DNA from 4 places in the Pseudomonas sp. YA1 genome. Region 3 is predicted to be linked to each of the others. Evidence: riboswitches for the same ligand, from Rfam matches in the RefSeq annotation. Region 3 holds a riboswitch; each other region holds the start of a gene.
What was found. A riboswitch is a leader RNA that binds a small molecule or an ion and turns the genes downstream of it on or off. The one in region 3 is predicted to bind cobalamin.
Positions count from the first base shown of each region.

Region 1: it holds a riboswitch for cobalamin, as region 3 does, so the genes downstream of both, cobG (precorrin-3B synthase) here and btuB (TonB-dependent vitamin B12 receptor) in region 3, are expected to answer to the same signal.
Region 2: it holds a riboswitch for cobalamin, as region 3 does, so the genes downstream of both, AC4OR5_RS05290 (TonB-dependent receptor) here and btuB (TonB-dependent vitamin B12 receptor) in region 3, are expected to answer to the same signal.
Region 4: it holds a riboswitch for cobalamin, as region 3 does, so the genes downstream of both, AC4OR5_RS05105 (CbtB domain-containing protein) here and btuB (TonB-dependent vitamin B12 receptor) in region 3, are expected to answer to the same signal.

Region 1 is NZ_JBZWBG010000003.1:214,452-218,321, forward strand. It holds gene AC4OR5_RS05305 (cobalt-precorrin-5B (C(1))-methyltransferase) at 1-396, opposite strand, end outside; gene AC4OR5_RS05310 (bifunctional cobalt-precorrin-7 (C(5))-methyltransferase/cobalt-precorrin-6B (C(15))-methyltransferase) at 389-1,636, opposite strand; cobalamin riboswitch at 1,722-1,972, shown strand; gene cobG (precorrin-3B synthase) at 2,063-3,433, shown strand; gene AC4OR5_RS05320 (precorrin-8X methylmutase) at 3,430-3,870, shown strand, end outside.
Region 2 is NZ_JBZWBG010000003.1:209,242-213,111, forward strand. It holds gene AC4OR5_RS05285 (ABC transporter ATP-binding protein) at 1-312, opposite strand, end outside; gene AC4OR5_RS05290 (TonB-dependent receptor) at 365-2,521, opposite strand; cobalamin riboswitch at 2,621-2,825, opposite strand; yybP-ykoY riboswitch at 2,983-3,149, shown strand; gene mntP (manganese efflux pump MntP) at 3,158-3,727, shown strand; gene AC4OR5_RS05300 (cobalt-precorrin-6A reductase) at 3,781-3,870, opposite strand, start outside.
Region 3 is NZ_JBZWBG010000008.1:128,705-132,574, forward strand. It holds gene AC4OR5_RS13220 (FUSC family protein) at 1-1,876, shown strand, start outside; cobalamin riboswitch at 1,924-2,131, shown strand; gene btuB (TonB-dependent vitamin B12 receptor) at 2,228-3,870, shown strand, end outside.
Region 4 is NZ_JBZWBG010000003.1:169,177-173,046, reverse strand. It holds gene cobW (cobalamin biosynthesis protein CobW) at 1-923, opposite strand, end outside; cobalamin riboswitch at 1,045-1,235, opposite strand; cobalamin riboswitch at 1,294-1,443, shown strand; gene AC4OR5_RS05105 (CbtB domain-containing protein) at 1,546-1,728, shown strand; gene AC4OR5_RS05100 (CbtA family protein) at 1,746-2,447, shown strand; gene AC4OR5_RS05095 (cobalamin biosynthesis protein) at 2,520-2,948, shown strand; gene cobM (precorrin-4 C(11)-methyltransferase) at 2,945-3,697, shown strand; gene AC4OR5_RS05085 (alpha/beta fold hydrolase) at 3,826-3,870, shown strand, end outside.

The DNA.
Region 1 (3,870 bases), on a different contig from region 3:
TTCGATCATCTGGCGCGGCACCGGATTGATCGCCGGCTCGCCGACCGCCAGGGTCAGCCCCGGGCGGGTCACCGTACCGACCCCGGGGCCGGCATGGAAGCGCACGCCAGGCTCGGCGCCCAGGCGCACCCGGGCGAACACCAGGGCGCCGTGGGTGACGTCGGGATCGTCGCCGGCATCCTTGAGGGTGCCGGCTTCCGCGCCGTTTTCCCAGGCGCGGCAGAATTCCAGGCGCATCAGCACCTGCTGGCCCTTGGGCAGGACGATCTGCACCGCGTCGCTGATCGTGCCGCCCAGCAGCAGGCGCGCCGCCGCCAGGCTGGTGGCGGTGGCGCAACTGCCGGTGGTGTAGCCGCTGCGCAACGGCGCGGGCTGCTCGGGGGTTTCCTCACGCATCGCGGGGAGGCTTCCTGGCGGCGGGTTTGCGCAATTCCAGCAGGGTGATCGGCAAGGCCTGGCGCCAGGTGTCGAAACCGCCCAGCGGTCGCGCGTGGGCGACGCCGAGGCGGGTGAGGTCGCCACCCAGGCGTTGCTGCCAGTCGAGCAGCACCCGTTCGCTCTGCAGGGTGACCGCGTTGGCGAGCAGGCGGCCGCCGGGCCGCAGGCGCTCCCAGCAGGTTTCCAGCACGCCCTCGGCGGTGACCCCGCCGCCGATGAAGATGGCGTCCGGCTCGGGCAGTTCCAGCAGCGCCTCCGGGGCGCTGCCGGCGACCAGGTGCAGGGACGGTACGCCGAGGGCGTCGCGGTTGTGGCGGATATGTTCCTGGCGCTCGTCGTTGGCTTCGATGGCGATCGCCCGGCAACTGGGGTGCGCGCGCATCCATTCGATGCCGATGGAGCCGCAGCCGGCGCCGACGTCCCAGAGCAGCTCGCCGGGGCAGGGCGCCAGGCGCGCCAGGGTCACGGCGCGGACGTCGCGCTTGGTCAGCTGGCCGTCGTGGCGATAGGCCTCGTCGGCCAGGCCCGGGGTCAGCGGCAGGCGCACGGCGCCGGTGCCGGCGCGGCATTCCACCGCCACCAGGTTGAGATCGGCGGCGCGCGGCAGCGACCAGTCGCCGGCGAGGCCGTCGAGACGGCGCTCGAGCGGCCCGCCGAGGTGTTCCAGCACGCTCAGGCGACTGGCGCCGAAGCCACGGGCGCTCAACAGGCGGGCGATGGCGGCCGGGCTGTCGCCGTCGTTGCTGAGGACCAGCAGGCGCCGGCCGTCGTGGACCTGTGCCTGCAGCGCCGCCAGCGGACGCGCCACCAGCGACAGGCAGGCGACCTCCTGCAGGGCCCAGCCGAGGCGGGCGGCGGCCAGCGAGAGGGAGGAGGGCGCCGGCAGGACCCGCAGTTCGGTCGCCGGCAGTTGCCGGGCGAGACTGGCGCCGACGCCGAACAGCATCGGGTCGCCGCTGGCCAGCACGCAGGTCGGCTGGCCGCGCCGGGCCAGCAATGGTTCCAGGGAGAACGGCGTCGGCCAGGTTTCGCGGGCGGCGCCGATGCACGGCGGCAGCAGTTCCAGCTGGCGCGCCGCGCCGACGATCCGGCTGGCTTGCAGCAGGGCACGCCGGGCCTGCTTGCCGAGGCCGGGATAACCGTCCTCGCCGATGCCCACCAGGGTCAGCCAGGGAGGCGTCGAGTCTGCCGATGACACGGTTCCGATACTCCTGAAATGCGTCTGTGAAGGGCCCGCGACGGCTTCCGGACGGAATGGGTTTTCCCGGCCCCGGGCTGGGCGGCATAATAGCGCGTTCGTCGGTGCCCGGCCCTTTCGCGTTAGCGCGGGGCCAACGAGGGCCGAAGAGGGAACACGGAGCCCCGGTCTTTTCGAAGCCCGGGCCTAGCCGTGGCTGCCCCCGCAACTGTATGCAGCCTGTATTCGCGCCATTCGCCACTGGATTACCGGGAAGGCGGCGTGAAGCGGAGGTTCCTCCCCCGGGTGGAACGCCGGGCTGCGAGCCAGGAGACCTGCCGCCGAAACCAGTCGCGAGTGCCAACATCGGGCGGGGTGTACCGATGCCGTGGTCTGTCCCTGGGGGACAGCGGTGCGGTCGCCGCGACGCCGATTCGAGTAGCGTTTTTGAACGACGACCAGACCCCGGCGCCCCTGCCCGTACCACGTCCGTCACCCTGTCCCGGCCTGCTGCGTATCGTCCAGGCGCTGGACGGCGGCATCTGCCGCATCAAGCTCGATGCCGGTCGCCTGGACGCCGCCCAGGCACGCGCCGTGGCGGCCGCGGCGCGGGATTGCGCCAGCGGCGTGATCGAGGCGACCAACCGTTCCAACCTGCAATTGCGCGGCGTCCGTCGCGGCGAGGAAGAGCGGCTCGTCCGCCGCCTGCTGGACGCCGGCCTCGGTCCCCGGCATGGGTCCCTGGCCGGCGCCGACGACGTGCGCAACCTGATGCTCAGCCCGGCCGCCGGGCTCGATCCGCACCTGTCGCTGGACGTGCGCCCGCTGGCCGCTCGGCTGTTGCTGCGGCTCCAGGCGGACAGCCGCTACCACGCGCTGTCGGCCAAGTTCGCCATCCAGCTGGACGGCGGCGAAGACCTGGCGATGCTCGAACATCCCCATGACATCTGGCTCTCGCCGATGCCCGCGGCGCCGACCGCGACGCTGGTCTTCGGACTCGCCGGCTGCCCGGCCCGCGACCGCCCCCTGGCGGCGTTGCCGGCGGAGCGGGGCGAGTCCCTGGTGCTGGCGCTGCTCGACCTGTTCCTCGAACGCGCCCAGCCGCAACAGACGCGGATGCGCCACCTGTTGCAGGAGCTGGCCGGAGAACCCTTGCTGGAGGCCTTGCAGGCGCGCCTGGATTTCCCTCTGCGGCGTGACGAGCGGGTGGCGGCCTGGCGGCGTTCGCCGGGGCGTGCGTGGAGTCATCTCGGCGTCCAGCCGCAACGCCAGCCGGGCCTGGCGATGGTCGGCGCGGCGGCGCCGCTCGGCCGGCTCGACAGCGCTTGCCTGGACGGCCTGGCCGAGCTGGTCGAACGCCATGGCGACGGCAGCCTGCGCCTGACTCCCTGGCAAGGTGTGCTCCTGCCGAACCTGGCGCAGGCCGAGGCCGACCAGGCGCTGCTTGGCCTGCGCGGACTCGGCCTGCTGACCGAGCCCGAGGCGCCGTTGGCGCGGCTGATCGCCTGCAGCGGTTCCAGCGCCTGCGCCAGGGGCCTGGCCGACACCAAGGGCGACGCCTTGCGCCTGGCCGAACGCCTCGGCCCGCGCAGCGACCTGCCGCAACTGCACCTGTGCGGCTGCGAACGGTCCTGCGCCGCTGCCCACCGCGCGCCGCTCACCCTGCTGGCGCGCAGCGGCGGGTTCTACGACCTGTACCGGCACGACCCATGCCACCCCGGATTCGGCCAGTTGCTGGCCAGCCGCCTGACTTTCGCCACGGCCGCCGACTACCTGGCGGCGCTGCCTTCCCAGCCCACTTCCGGAAAAACCGCATGATTGACTACATCCGCGATGGCCAGGCGATCTATCGCCAGTCGTTCGCCACCATCCGCGCCGAAGCGAACCTCGCCGGCATCCCGGCAGACCTGGAAAAGCTCGCGGTCAGGGTGATCCACGCCTGCGGCATGGTCGACGTGGTCGACGACCTGCGCTTCTCGCCGGGCGCCGGCGCCGCCGGCCGCGCCGCGCTGGCCGCCGGCGCGGCGATCCTCTGCGACGCGCGGATGGTCGCCGAAGGCGTGACCCGCTCGCGGCTGCCCGCCGCCAACCGGGTGATCTGCACCCTCAACGAAGCGGACGTGCCGGCGCTCGCCATGGAACTCGGCAATACCCGCTCGGCGGTGGCCCTGGAGCACTGGCGCGAGCACCTGGAGGGCAGCGTGGTGGTGATCGGCAACGCGCCGACCGCGCTGTTCTACCTACTGGAAATGCTC
Region 2 (3,870 bases), on a different contig from region 3:
CGTGCGGCCCATGGCGACCACGTCCTCGACGGCGAGGCCGAAGTCCTCGGGGAATTCCTGCAACACCACCGCGATGCGCCGGGCGGCCCAGCGCGGCGGCTGGCGCCAGAGGTCGTCGCCGTCGAGCACCACCCGGCCGCGCTGCGGTCGCGCATAGCGGAAGGCGCAGCGCAGCAGGCTGGTCTTGCCGCTGCCGTTGGGGCCGATCAGGCCGACGAAGCTGCCGGCCGGGACTTCCAGGTGCACGCCGCGCAGCAACTCGGTGGAGGCGTCGGGCGACCAGTGCAGGGCATCGAGGTGAAGGGACGACATGGCTACTCGCAGGTCCGGTGGTTCAGCAGAGACGATTGCCGCGGTGCCGGCTTCAGAAACTGAAGTCGGCGGTGACGTTGAACGAGCGCGGCTGGCCCATGATCCATTGCTGGCCGTTGTTGTTGTCAGCCAGGGCGTACTGGCGGTCGAACAGGTTGTACAGCTCAAGGCCGAGGGTCAGGTCCGGCCGTACCCGCCAGCCCAGGTTGGCGTCGACCACCGTGTAGCCGGGCAGGCTGGCCTGGTTGGCGGCGTCGGCGTAGCGCCGGTCGACGTAGCGCAGCCCGGCGCCGACGCGCAGGGTCTCGGCGAAGGACTTGTCCAGCCAGAGGTTGGCGGTGCGCCGTGGCACGTTCCTGGGGCGGTTGCCGTTGCGCGAGTAGGTCTGCTTGTCGATCGTTTCGTCGAAGTCGTCGTATTCGGCACGCACCAGCGCGGCGTTCGCTGACAGCCGCCAGTCCTGGGCCAGGTTCAGTTCCAGGCTGGCCTCCAGGCCGTCCGAACTCTGCTGGCCGACCTGCTGCGCGTCGTGCGGCGGCAGCGGGTTGGCGCTGAGCAGCTTCTTCTTGACGATATGGTAGGCGGCCAGGGTCCATTCGCCGCGACCGTCCGGGAACAGTTGCTTGAGGCCGACCTCGGTCTGCTTCGAGTGGGTCAGGTCCATTTGCTGCTGGGCCGCGTTGAGGGTGATCAGGTTGCTCACGCCGTCCTCGCTGGTGGAGTACTGGCCGTACAGCGACAGTTCCGGGGTCAGCGCGAAGACCAGCCCGGCGCGCCAGTTGCCGCCCTGCAGGCTGCGGTCGCTGCGGGTGCCGGCGCGCAGGTCGTCGCGGTCGATATGGTTCTGGTCGCGGCGCACCCCGGTCACCAGCGACAGGCGCTCGTTGAGCTGCAGGCGGTTCTCGGCGAACAGGGCGAAGGTGCGGGTCTGGCTGCGCGAGTGCGGCCGGTAGGGCGAGCGGCTTTCGAAGTAGCCAGGCGCGGGGTGCCAGGGGTCGATGTAGTCGCCGCCGACATCGGTATAGGGCGAGTTGTTGGTCAGGCGGAAGCGGATGCGGTTGTACTCGGCGCCGACCAGGGTGCGGCTGTCGAGGCCGAACAGGGCGTGCTGGAAGGCGAAGGTCTGGCGGTCGCCGATCTGCTCCTGCTCGTGGCTGATGCGCAGGTAGTCCCTGCGCAACAGCTCTTCGCGCGGGACGTCCCATTCGTAGGTTTCGGCGTTGCGCCAGTGACGGCGGGCCTTGATGTAGTACAGCTGGTTGCTCGCGGTGACGCTGTCGGAAAGGCTCCAGTCGCTGGTCAGGCGGGTCCACTGGTCGTTGTAGCGCTGCACGTCGTTGCGCACGTTGTAGTTCTTCTCGCGCAGGCGCTTGTGGTACTTGCCGCCGACCAGCGGGGTGCCGAAGTCGTTCATCGGCTCCTGGTCGCCATAGTCGTGGGCGAGGGTGAAGGCCAGATCGTCGCTGGCCTGCCAGCGCAGCGCCGCGCTGATGCCCAGGTTGCGCGAGTCGCCACGGTCGATCCAGCCGTGGCTCTGCTGCTGGTTCAGGTTGAGCCGGTAGCTGAGGCTGTCGGTCAGCGAGCCGCCGCTGTCCAGGGCCAACTGGCGGTTGTCGTAGGAGCCGTAGCCGAGGCGCAGGTGGTTGCGGATCTCGCCGGCGAAAGGCTTCTTCGGCACCACGTTGATCACCGCGCCGGTGGCGCCTTCGCCGTACAGCACCGAGGCCGGGCCGCGGATCACGTCGATGCGCTCGACCATCCACGGATCGCTGGGGAAGTTCACCGTGCCCATGCCGGTGTACAGGCGCGTACCGTCGAACAGTTGCATCACCGATGCGTGGCCGCTGAAGCCGCGCGCCGAGAGGCCGGTACCGCCATCTCCGGGGGTGCCGATGAAGCTGATGCCGGGGCTGCGGGTAACGGCGGCCTGGACGCTGGGGTTGTTGCGCCGGCGAACTTCCTCGCCGCTGATGCTGCTGGTGCTCGCCGGGGTGTCCAGGGCGCTGAGGCCCAGGCGCGAACCGGCACTGACCGGCGTGGCGAGATCGATGTGGTCGAGTTCGGCGGGGTCCTGGCGAACGCTGACCAACTGGCTGGGCAGGGCGAGGGCGGCTTCCTCGGTTTCGGCGAGGGCGGGCGGTACCAGCAGCAGGCTGGTGGATAGGCCGAGGGCGAAAGGCTCGGTGCGCAAACGGCTGAAGCGGGGCATGGGCGTTCCATCTCATGACCGGGCAGGACGGAACGCGCAGGAAATCGCAGGCGCGACAGCGCCTCGAACAACCGGCTCGCTCCCGCCCACCGCGGGTGTGCCAACAGGGCGTTGCAGGCCGGTCTCCGGGCTTGCGAGGGTCGTGAAATCCTCGCCTTCCCATGCCGGAGCACAGTGGCCTGAAGAGGATTTCGCTCGCTTACCGTTGCGGGGGCAGCGCCGGACTGATCACCGAAGTGACGCACCGGCTTCCCGTTTCACCTCCTGCGCGGCGGCAGGAGGCACCTGGAACGGCCCGGATGGGAACATCCGCACCGTTTCCAGTCAAGCCTTGAACGATCTGGATTGAATAAAATGTTATACTATAACAGTTCTCCCGTGCAGTCTTTCTTCGCCGGACCCCACGCCCTGGCGCAGCTTCCCGGGTCATCACATTTTCTTCACGCCGGCCTGCTATGCTGCCGGCCTTCCTTGGGGAGTAGCCTGCCGTCACCCGTTGACGGCGCGCTGGTCAACATTCTTGGCAACCCGCCATGGCCAGCGCATCCATCCGGATTGGTGAGACCAACGACATTCCTGCGCCGAAGCCGGGCCGCGGGGTCATGTCGTTGACTCATGCCCGGCTGGAGTATCCGCGTGAATCCCGTTTCCCTGATCTTCCTCGCCTTCGCCATGTCCACCGATGCCTTCGCCGCGGCCATCGGCAAGGGCTCCAGCCTGGATCGGCCGCGCCTGTCGGAGGCGCTGCGCACCGGGATAATCTTCGGCGTGATCGAGGCGATCACCCCTCTGGTCGGCTGGCTGCTTGGCCAGGCCGCCAGCCAGTTCGTCGCCGACTGGGACCACTGGATCGCCTTCGTCCTGCTGGTGCTGCTCGGCCTGCACATGATCCACAACGGCCTGCGCGCGGATCATGCGACGGAACAGGAAAAGCCCGGCCAGCATTCGTTCTGGATTCTCGCGGTGACGGCGCTGGCCACCAGCATCGACGCGCTGGCGGTGGGCGTCGGCCTGGCCTTCGTCGACGTCAACATCTTCCTCGCCGCCGGTGCCATCGGCCTGGCCACCATGACCATGGTCACCCTCGGCACCATGCTCGGCCGGGCGCTCGGCGCAGTGACCGGCAAGCGCGCGGAGATGGTCGGCGGGGTGGTGCTGATCCTGGTCGGTGCGACCATTCTCTACGAGCATCTCAGCGCGGCGTGAGCGGCATCGGAGACGGGGCGGGACAGGTCGCGGCGAGTGGGTGGGCGTTCGCTTCAGGCGCTTTCCCAATCGCGGATTGCCGCCAGCAGCGCCTCGCCGTCGGCGAACTCGCGGTCCGCCGGCGGCAGCGCCGGACGTGCCAG
Region 3 (3,870 bases):
GTTCGTGGTCAGCCAGCCCTATAGCGGCATGGTCCTGGCCAAGGGCATGTTCCGCCTGATCGGCACCTGCGCCGGTGCGCTGGTGTCCATCGGCATGGTCGCGCTCTATGGCCAGGCATCGCTGCCCTTCCTCCTGCTGATGGCGCTCTGGCTGGCGTTCTGCACCGCCGGCGCGTCGCTGCTGCACAATCATGCGTCCTACGGTTTCGTCCTGGCCGGCTACACCGCGGCGATCGTCGCCCTGCCGGCCAGCGCCGATCCGGCGACGGTGTTCGACCAGGCGGTGGCCCGCTGCTCGGAGATCGGCCTGGGCATCCTCTGCGCGGCGCTGGTGAATGTGCTGCTCTGGCCGCGGCGCCTGGAACGCCAGTTGGCGAACCAGGGCAAGGCGGCCTGGGAGGCCGGCTTGCAGGCGGCCGCGGCGGAGCTGCGCGGCGCCGACGAACGCGGCGAGCTGCTCGCGGCGCTGGGGCGGATCGCCGCGGCGGACGCCCAGCGCGACCACGCCTGGTTCGAGGGTGCGCTCGGCCGCGCCCGTTCCCAGGCCTTGCGCGTGCTAGGCCTCGACCTGCTCGGTCTGCTGCGCGCGGCGCGCAAGGTGGCTCGCGAGCGGAGGCTGCTCGATCCGGCCAGCGCGCACGCCTTGCAGCCCTGGCTGGAAGAACTCGAGGCACTGTTGCGCGAGGGCCGCCAGGCCGAGTTCGAGGCCTGCCGGCAGCGCTTGCGCCTGGCGCTGGACGCGGCGCACGGACAGTTGCACCTGTGCCTGGTCTGCCTCGAACGCCTGCTCGGCGAGGCGGGGGCGGCCGGGCGCAGCGTCGAGGCGCTGGTCTATGGCGCGCCCACCCGCCAGGCGCCGGGCGCCATCGCCTGGCACCGGGACATCGAGCGCGGCGTGCTGTTCGGCCTGCGCAGCGCCCTGGCGTTCCTCTGCGTAGCCGCGTTCTGGCTGGCCAGCGCCTGGCCGAGCGGGTTGGGCGCGGTGTCGATCACCGGGGTGGTGCTGAGTCTCTTCGCCAGCCGCGACAACCCGGCCCAGGCCGGCCTGAACTTCCTTCGCGGGATTCTCCTGTCGATCCCGCTGGCCGGCTTCGTCGCACTGTTCTACCTGCCCGGCGTGGACGGCTTCCCGCTGCTCTGCCTGGGCCTGGGCGTACCGCTGTTCTTCGCTGCGCTGTGCGTGAACCGGGCGAGCCTGGCCGGGATCGCTTCGCCGTTCTGCATCTTCTTCGTGAAGAACGTCGCGCCGAGCAACAGCATGAGCTACGACCTCGCGCACTTCCTCAACAACGCCCTGTCGACGGTGCTCGGGGTGGCCTTCGCCGTGCTGGTGTTCAACCTGGTCAGCCTGCGACCGGGCGAACGCCATTACCGGCGCATGCTGCAGGCCACCCTCGGCGACCTGGCGCGGCTCACCCTGCGCTCGCCGGCGCAGGCCGAGGCCTGGTTCGGCGGGCGCACCGCGGATCGCCTGATCCGCCTGGCGCAGCGCTACGACCGTTTGCCGGAGGGGCGCCGCCAGCCCTGGTCGGACGGCCTGATGGGACTCGACTTCGGCGACGAGCTGCTCTACCTGCGGCAGTGCCTGGAGGAGGTCCCGGCGTCCCTGGCGCAGGCCCGCGACCGCTACCTGCGGCGCCTGCGCCTGGTGCTGCTGGGCGATGGCCCGCGGGCCGAGCGTGAACACGCCCTCGACCCGCCGACCGCGCGCCTGCTCAAGGCCCTGGCCGCCAGCCCGCTGGCCGGCAGCGAACGCGGCGAGCTGGCCGGCGCCGCGCTGGTGCAGTTGCAGGCCACCTGGCGGCAGTGGTGCCGCAGCCATGCTCCGGCCGGGACGGCGCTGCGCGTGGACCCGCTCCCCGGAGCCGGGCGCTAGTTCTGCGGTGGCCGGCCACATTGACCGCGCAAGCCCCGAACCACTAAGCTGCGCGCCTTGCGACAGGTGCCCCGCAAGGGGTGAAACAGGGAAGCTGGTGCGTTCCGTCGGAACCAGGCCAGCGCTGCCCCCGCAACGGTAGGCGAATCAGACAGCTGCTCGATGACCACTGTGCTCCGGCATGGGAAGGCGCGGCTGGAAGCGTCCAGCGCTTCGCTCGCGAGCCCGGAGACCGGCCTGACGCACCCACGGCATCGCGGAGGGCGCTGTCGGACGTCTCCTGCCGTCGCTTCGTCCTCCGTCTGCCTCAACCCAGGTCGCGCGGGTGAGAGCGACGGAGCAGCGCAGAGCATGAACAGAGTTTTCCTGACCCCGGCAGCCGTGGCGCTGTGCGGCGCGTCTTCCCTGAGCCTGGCCGAACCGGTCAGCCTTGCCGACCAGGTGGTGACCGCCACCCGTACCGCCCAGACCGCTTCCCAGAGCCTGGCGGCGGTGAGCGTCATCGACCGCGAGGATATCGAGCGCAGCCAGGCGCGCAGCGTGCCGGAGCTGTTGCGCCAGGTACCCGGCGTGTCGCTGGCGAACAACGGCGGTTTCGGCAAGAACACCACGCTGTTCCTGCGCGGCACCGAGTCCGACCATGTGCTGGTGCTGATCGACGGCATCAAGGTCGGCTCGGCCAGCGCCGGCCTCACCGCGTTCCAGGACTTGCCGGTGGAGCTGATCGAGCGCATCGAGGTGGTCCGCGGGCCGCGTTCCAGCCTGTACGGCTCGGAGGCCATCGGCGGGGTGATCCAGATCTTCACCCGGCGCGGCGACGGCCAGGGCGCCAAGCCGTTCTTCTCCGCCGGCTACGGCACCCATCAGACCCTGGAGGGTAGCGCCGGGGTCAGCGGCGGCGCTGGCAACGGCTGGTACAGCCTCGGGGTGAGCAGTTTCGATACGGCGGGGATCAATACCAAGCGCGCCGGTACTGCGGGCTATGAGCCAGACCGCGACGGCTACCGCAACCTGTCCGGCAACCTGCGCGGCGGCTATCGCTTCGACAATGGCCTGGAACTCGACGGCACCCTGCTCAGGGCCAAGTCGCACAACGACTATGACCAGGTCTTCGGCAACTCCGGTTTCAATGCCAACGCCGACGGCGAGCAGAACCTGGTCGGCGGCCGTGCCCGCTTCACTCCGTTCGATCCCTGGCTGGTGACCCTCCAGGCCGGGCGCAGCGAGGACAAGGCCGATGCCTATCAGGATGGCCGTTTCTACTCGCGCTTCGATACCCGTCGCGACAGCCTGTCCTGGCAGAACGACCTGACCCTGGCCGAAGGCCATGTGCTGACCCTCGGCTACGACTGGCAGAAGGACGAGATCAGCAGCAGCGAAGCCTTCAGCGTCGACTCGCGGCTGAACAAAGGCTGGTTCGCCCAGTACCTCGGCCGGTACGGTCGCCAGGATTGGCAACTGAGCCTGCGCCGCGACGACAACCAGCAGTTCGGCGTGCACGATACCGGCAGCGCCGCCTGGGGCTACGCGCTGAGCGACGCGCTGCGCTTCACCGTCAGCTACGGCACGGCGTTCAAGGCGCCGACCTTCAACGAACTCTACTACCCCGACTACGGCAATCCCGACCTGGACGCCGAGACTTCGCGCAGCCTGGAAGTCGGGCTGAGCGGTACGCATGGCTGGGGGCACTGGGCGGTGAATGCCTTCCGTACCAACGTCGACGACCTGATCGGCAACGATCCGCGTCCGGCGCCGGGGCGCCCCTGGGGGCAGCCGAACAACATCGACGAAGCGCGCATCCGTGGCGTCGAACTGGTCCTCGGCAGTCAGTGGCTGGGCTGGGACTGGAACGCCAACGCGACCTTCCTCGACCCGCAAAACCGTTCCGGCGGCGTCAACGACGGCAACGAGCTGCCGCGCCGGGCGCGGCGGATGTTCAACCTGGAACTGGACCGGCGCTTCGAGCGTCTTTCGCTGGGCGCCAGCGTGCACGC
Region 4 (3,870 bases), on a different contig from region 3:
CCGACGCCCTGCACCAACAGGCGCATGGGCTTGCCCGGAATGGCGGCGAACCCCTTGATGCGAAGTATGTCGTGACGCTCCACCAGTTCGCCGAGGGCCTCGAGCAGCGCAGATTCCTCCACCTCGGGGAGATCGACGTGGAAGGAGTCGAACTCGTCGTGGTCGTGGTCCTCGTGGCCTTCGTGGTCGTGGTGGGTCGGCCGGCCGTCGATGTGCAGCTCGGCCTCGGCGTTGAGTCCCAGCAAGACCGGGAGCGGCAGCTCGCCCCGGCTCGCCTCGACGATCTTCACCGCCGCCGGCAGCTCCCTGGCGATCTCCGCGCGGACCCGCACCAGGGCCTCGGCGTCGAGCTGGTCGGCCTTGTTCAGGATCACCAGGTCGGCGCTGGCCAACTGGTCCTCGAACAGTTCGTGCAACGGTGATTCATGGTCGAGGTTGGGGTCCTGGCGGCGTTGCTGGTCCACCTGCTCGGGATGGGCGGCGAAGGTGCCGGCCGCCACCGCCGGGCTGTCGACCACGGTGATCACCGCGTCGACCGTGCAGGCGTTGCGGATTTCCGGCCACTGGAAAGCCTGCACCAGCGGCTTGGGCAGGGCCAGGCCGCTGGTCTCGATGAGGATCTGGTCAAGGTCGCCGCGGCGCGCCACCAGCTCGCGCATCACCGGGAAGAACTCTTCCTGCACGGTGCAGCACAGGCAACCGTTGGCCAGCTCGAAAACGCGGCCCTGCGCCTCTTCTTCGCTGCAACCGATGGAACATTGCTTGAGGATCTCGCCGTCGATGCCGAGTTCGCCGAACTCGTTGACGATCACCGCGATGCGCCGGCCTTCGGCGTTGTCCAGCATGTGCCGGAGCAAGGTGGTCTTGCCGGCGCCGAGGAAGCCGGTGACGATGGTGACGGGGAGTTTCGCCAGGGTTTTCATGGGCAGCCCTTGTTCAGCTCGGCGGGCATGCGGACGAGTGGCGCGGACGCAGGGGCCGCGCAACGGATTCGCCACCGGATCACCCCGCCCGGTTGTATGGAAGTCTTGTCCCCGGGCATCGCGCCACGGGATCGACGAGGCAGGTCTCCTGGCTCACGGTCTGGCGTCTCCGCCGGTTCCCCGCCTTCCCGCGTCACGCAGTGGCATTGGGGAACGATCGCCGTTCACAGTTGCGGGGGCAGCCGCGGCATCGACCGCGTTCCCTCTTAGCCCCGCCGTCGCCGGCGAGGAACCTCGAACCGGCAAGGCTACGCAGTGCGCGGGCCAGGGTCAATCGGGCCGGTTGACGCCCGGCGGTCCTTCATGCTGTCCTAGGCGGGTTGTCCCAGGTGTCTCGTGCCGGCGCGCACGAGGTGAAACGGGAAGCCGGTGACGCTCTCCGAGCCAGTCCGGCGCTGCCCCCGCAACGGTAAGCGCATCGCGCGCGAGCCCGGAGACCGGCCTGGAACCTTTCGTTTGATTCACCCGCGGTGGGCGGGCGCAAGCGTGAAGCGGGCCGTCCGGGCCCGTTCCTCGTGCGTACTCCTCTGCCACGCCCATGCCAATCCAGAGGGAACGCACCATGTCCAGCAGCACCCTGGCGCACGCCAGCTCCACCACCTCCCTGTCGAAGCGACTGAGCCTGGCCATCGGCGCCGGCCTGCTCGGTGCGCTGCTGGTCTATTTCGCCGGTTTCTCGCACATCGACGCGGTACACAACGCCGCCCACGATACCCGGCACAGCTCCGGCTTCCCCTGCCACTGAGTCGCGAGGGAACCAGGATGATCAAGCGTATCGCCCAGACCGCCGGCTTCGCCGGCCTGCTCGCCGCCCTGCTGCTGACCCTGCTGCAGATTCTCTGGGTCACCCCGCTGATCCTCGAGGCGGAGACCTACGAGAAGAGCGAGCCGGTCGCGGCCCAGCCCCACGAACACGCCCCCGGCGTCGCCGCCCATGTCCACGACGAGGAGGCCTGGGAGCCGGAAGACGGCTGGCAGCGTACCCTCTCCACCACCGGCGGCAACCTGGTGGTGGCGGTCGGCTTCGCCCTGATGCTCGCCGGCCTCTTCACCCTGCGCGCGCCGGGCCAGACCTGGCAGGGCCTGCTCTGGGGCCTGGCCGGCTACGCGGTGTTCTGCCTTGCGCCGTCGCTGGGCCTGCCGCCGGAGCTGCCGGGTACCGCCGCGGCCGACCTGGTGCAACGCCAGTACTGGTGGATCGCCACTGCCGCCGCCACCGCGGTGGGCCTGGCCCTGCTGGTGTTCGGCGGCAACTGGCCGCTGAAGCTGGTCGGCGCCGTCCTGCTGGCGCTGCCGCACCTGTTCGGCGCGCCGCAGCCCGAGGTCCATGCCAGCCTGGCGCCGGAAGCCCTGGCCCAGCGTTTCGTGGTCGCCTCGCTGGTCAGCAATGCGCTGTTATGGGCCGCCCTCGGCCTGGCCGCTGCCTGGCTGTTCCGGCGCAACCGGGGCGGCGTCGACGCCTGACCGCCTGCCACCCGCGACCCTTGCCGGTCGCGGGTCCATAGTGTCTCTCCTTCCATCTCCTCCGGTGCGCGCATGCCCCTGCCCATCCCCAGCCTGCTGATCGCCGGCATCGGCTGCCGCCGAGGCTGTAGCGCCGAGCATCTGCGCGCGCTGCTGGAGCGAACGCTGGGCGAACACGGGCGCAGCCTGGCCGAGCTGGACGCCCTCGCCAGCATCGACGGCAAACGCGACGAACCCGGCCTGCGGCAACTGGCCACGCTGCTCGAACGCCCCGTGCATTTCCTCGCACCCGCCGTCCTGCACGACTACGAGCCGCGCCTGCTCAGCCCCTCCGCCGTCGCGCTGCGCGAAACCGGCTGCTCCAGCGTCGCCGAGGCCGCCGCCCTGGCCCTGGCCGAACGCCTGGGCGGCGGTCGCGCCGATCTGCTCGGGGCGAAACGCAGCGACGACCGGGCGAGCATCGCCCTGGCACGTCTTCTCACCGATCGAGAACTCCCATGACCGTCTATTTCATCGGCGCCGGTCCCGGCGACCCCGACCTGATCACCGTCAAGGGGCAGCGCCTGATCCGCCAGTGCCCGGTGATCCTCTACGCCGGCTCGCTGGTTCCGCAAGCGCTGCTCGAGGGGCACCAGGCCGACCAGGTGGTGAACACCGCCGAGCTGGACCTCGAACAGATCGTCGAGCTACTTGCGCAAGCCCATCGCCGCGGCCTCGACGTAGCCCGCGTGCATTCCGGCGATCCCTCCCTGTACGGCGCCATCGGCGAGCAGATCCGCCACCTGCGCGAACTCGGCATCCCCTATGAGATCGTCCCCGGAGTCACCGCCACCGCCGCCTGTGCCGCCCTGCTCGGCTGCGAGCTGACCCTGCCCGAAGTGTCCCAGACGCTGATCCTGACCCGCTACGCCGCACGCACGAAGATGCCGGAAGGCGAGAGCCTGGGCGACCTGGCGCGGCACCGGGCGACCCTGGCGATCCACCTGGGCGTCGCCCACCTGGCGAAGATCGTCGAGGAACTGCTGCCGCACTACGGCGCCGACTGCCCGGTCGCGGTGATCCACCGGGCCAGTTGGCCCGACCAGGAACAGGTTCGCGGCAGCCTCGGCGACATCCTGCCCAAGGTCGCCGCCAGGAATTTCCGTCGCACCGCGCTGATCCTGGTCGGCGAGGTGCTGGCCGCCGAAGGCTTCGCCGACTCTTCGCTGTACCGCGCCGAGCATCGACATCTCTATCGACCCGGCGATTGAACCGCCGTCCTTAGGTTCGGCGCCGACCACCGGCAGCACGCCTAGACTCGTCGCAAGGCTTGCGACAGCGGGCCGGCACGGCTAGCGTTCAGCGCTTGCCCCTTTTTTCCTGAAGCCTTCGGACACCCATGAAACGATTCCTCCTCGGTCTGGTTCTGCTGCTGGCGGTCGCC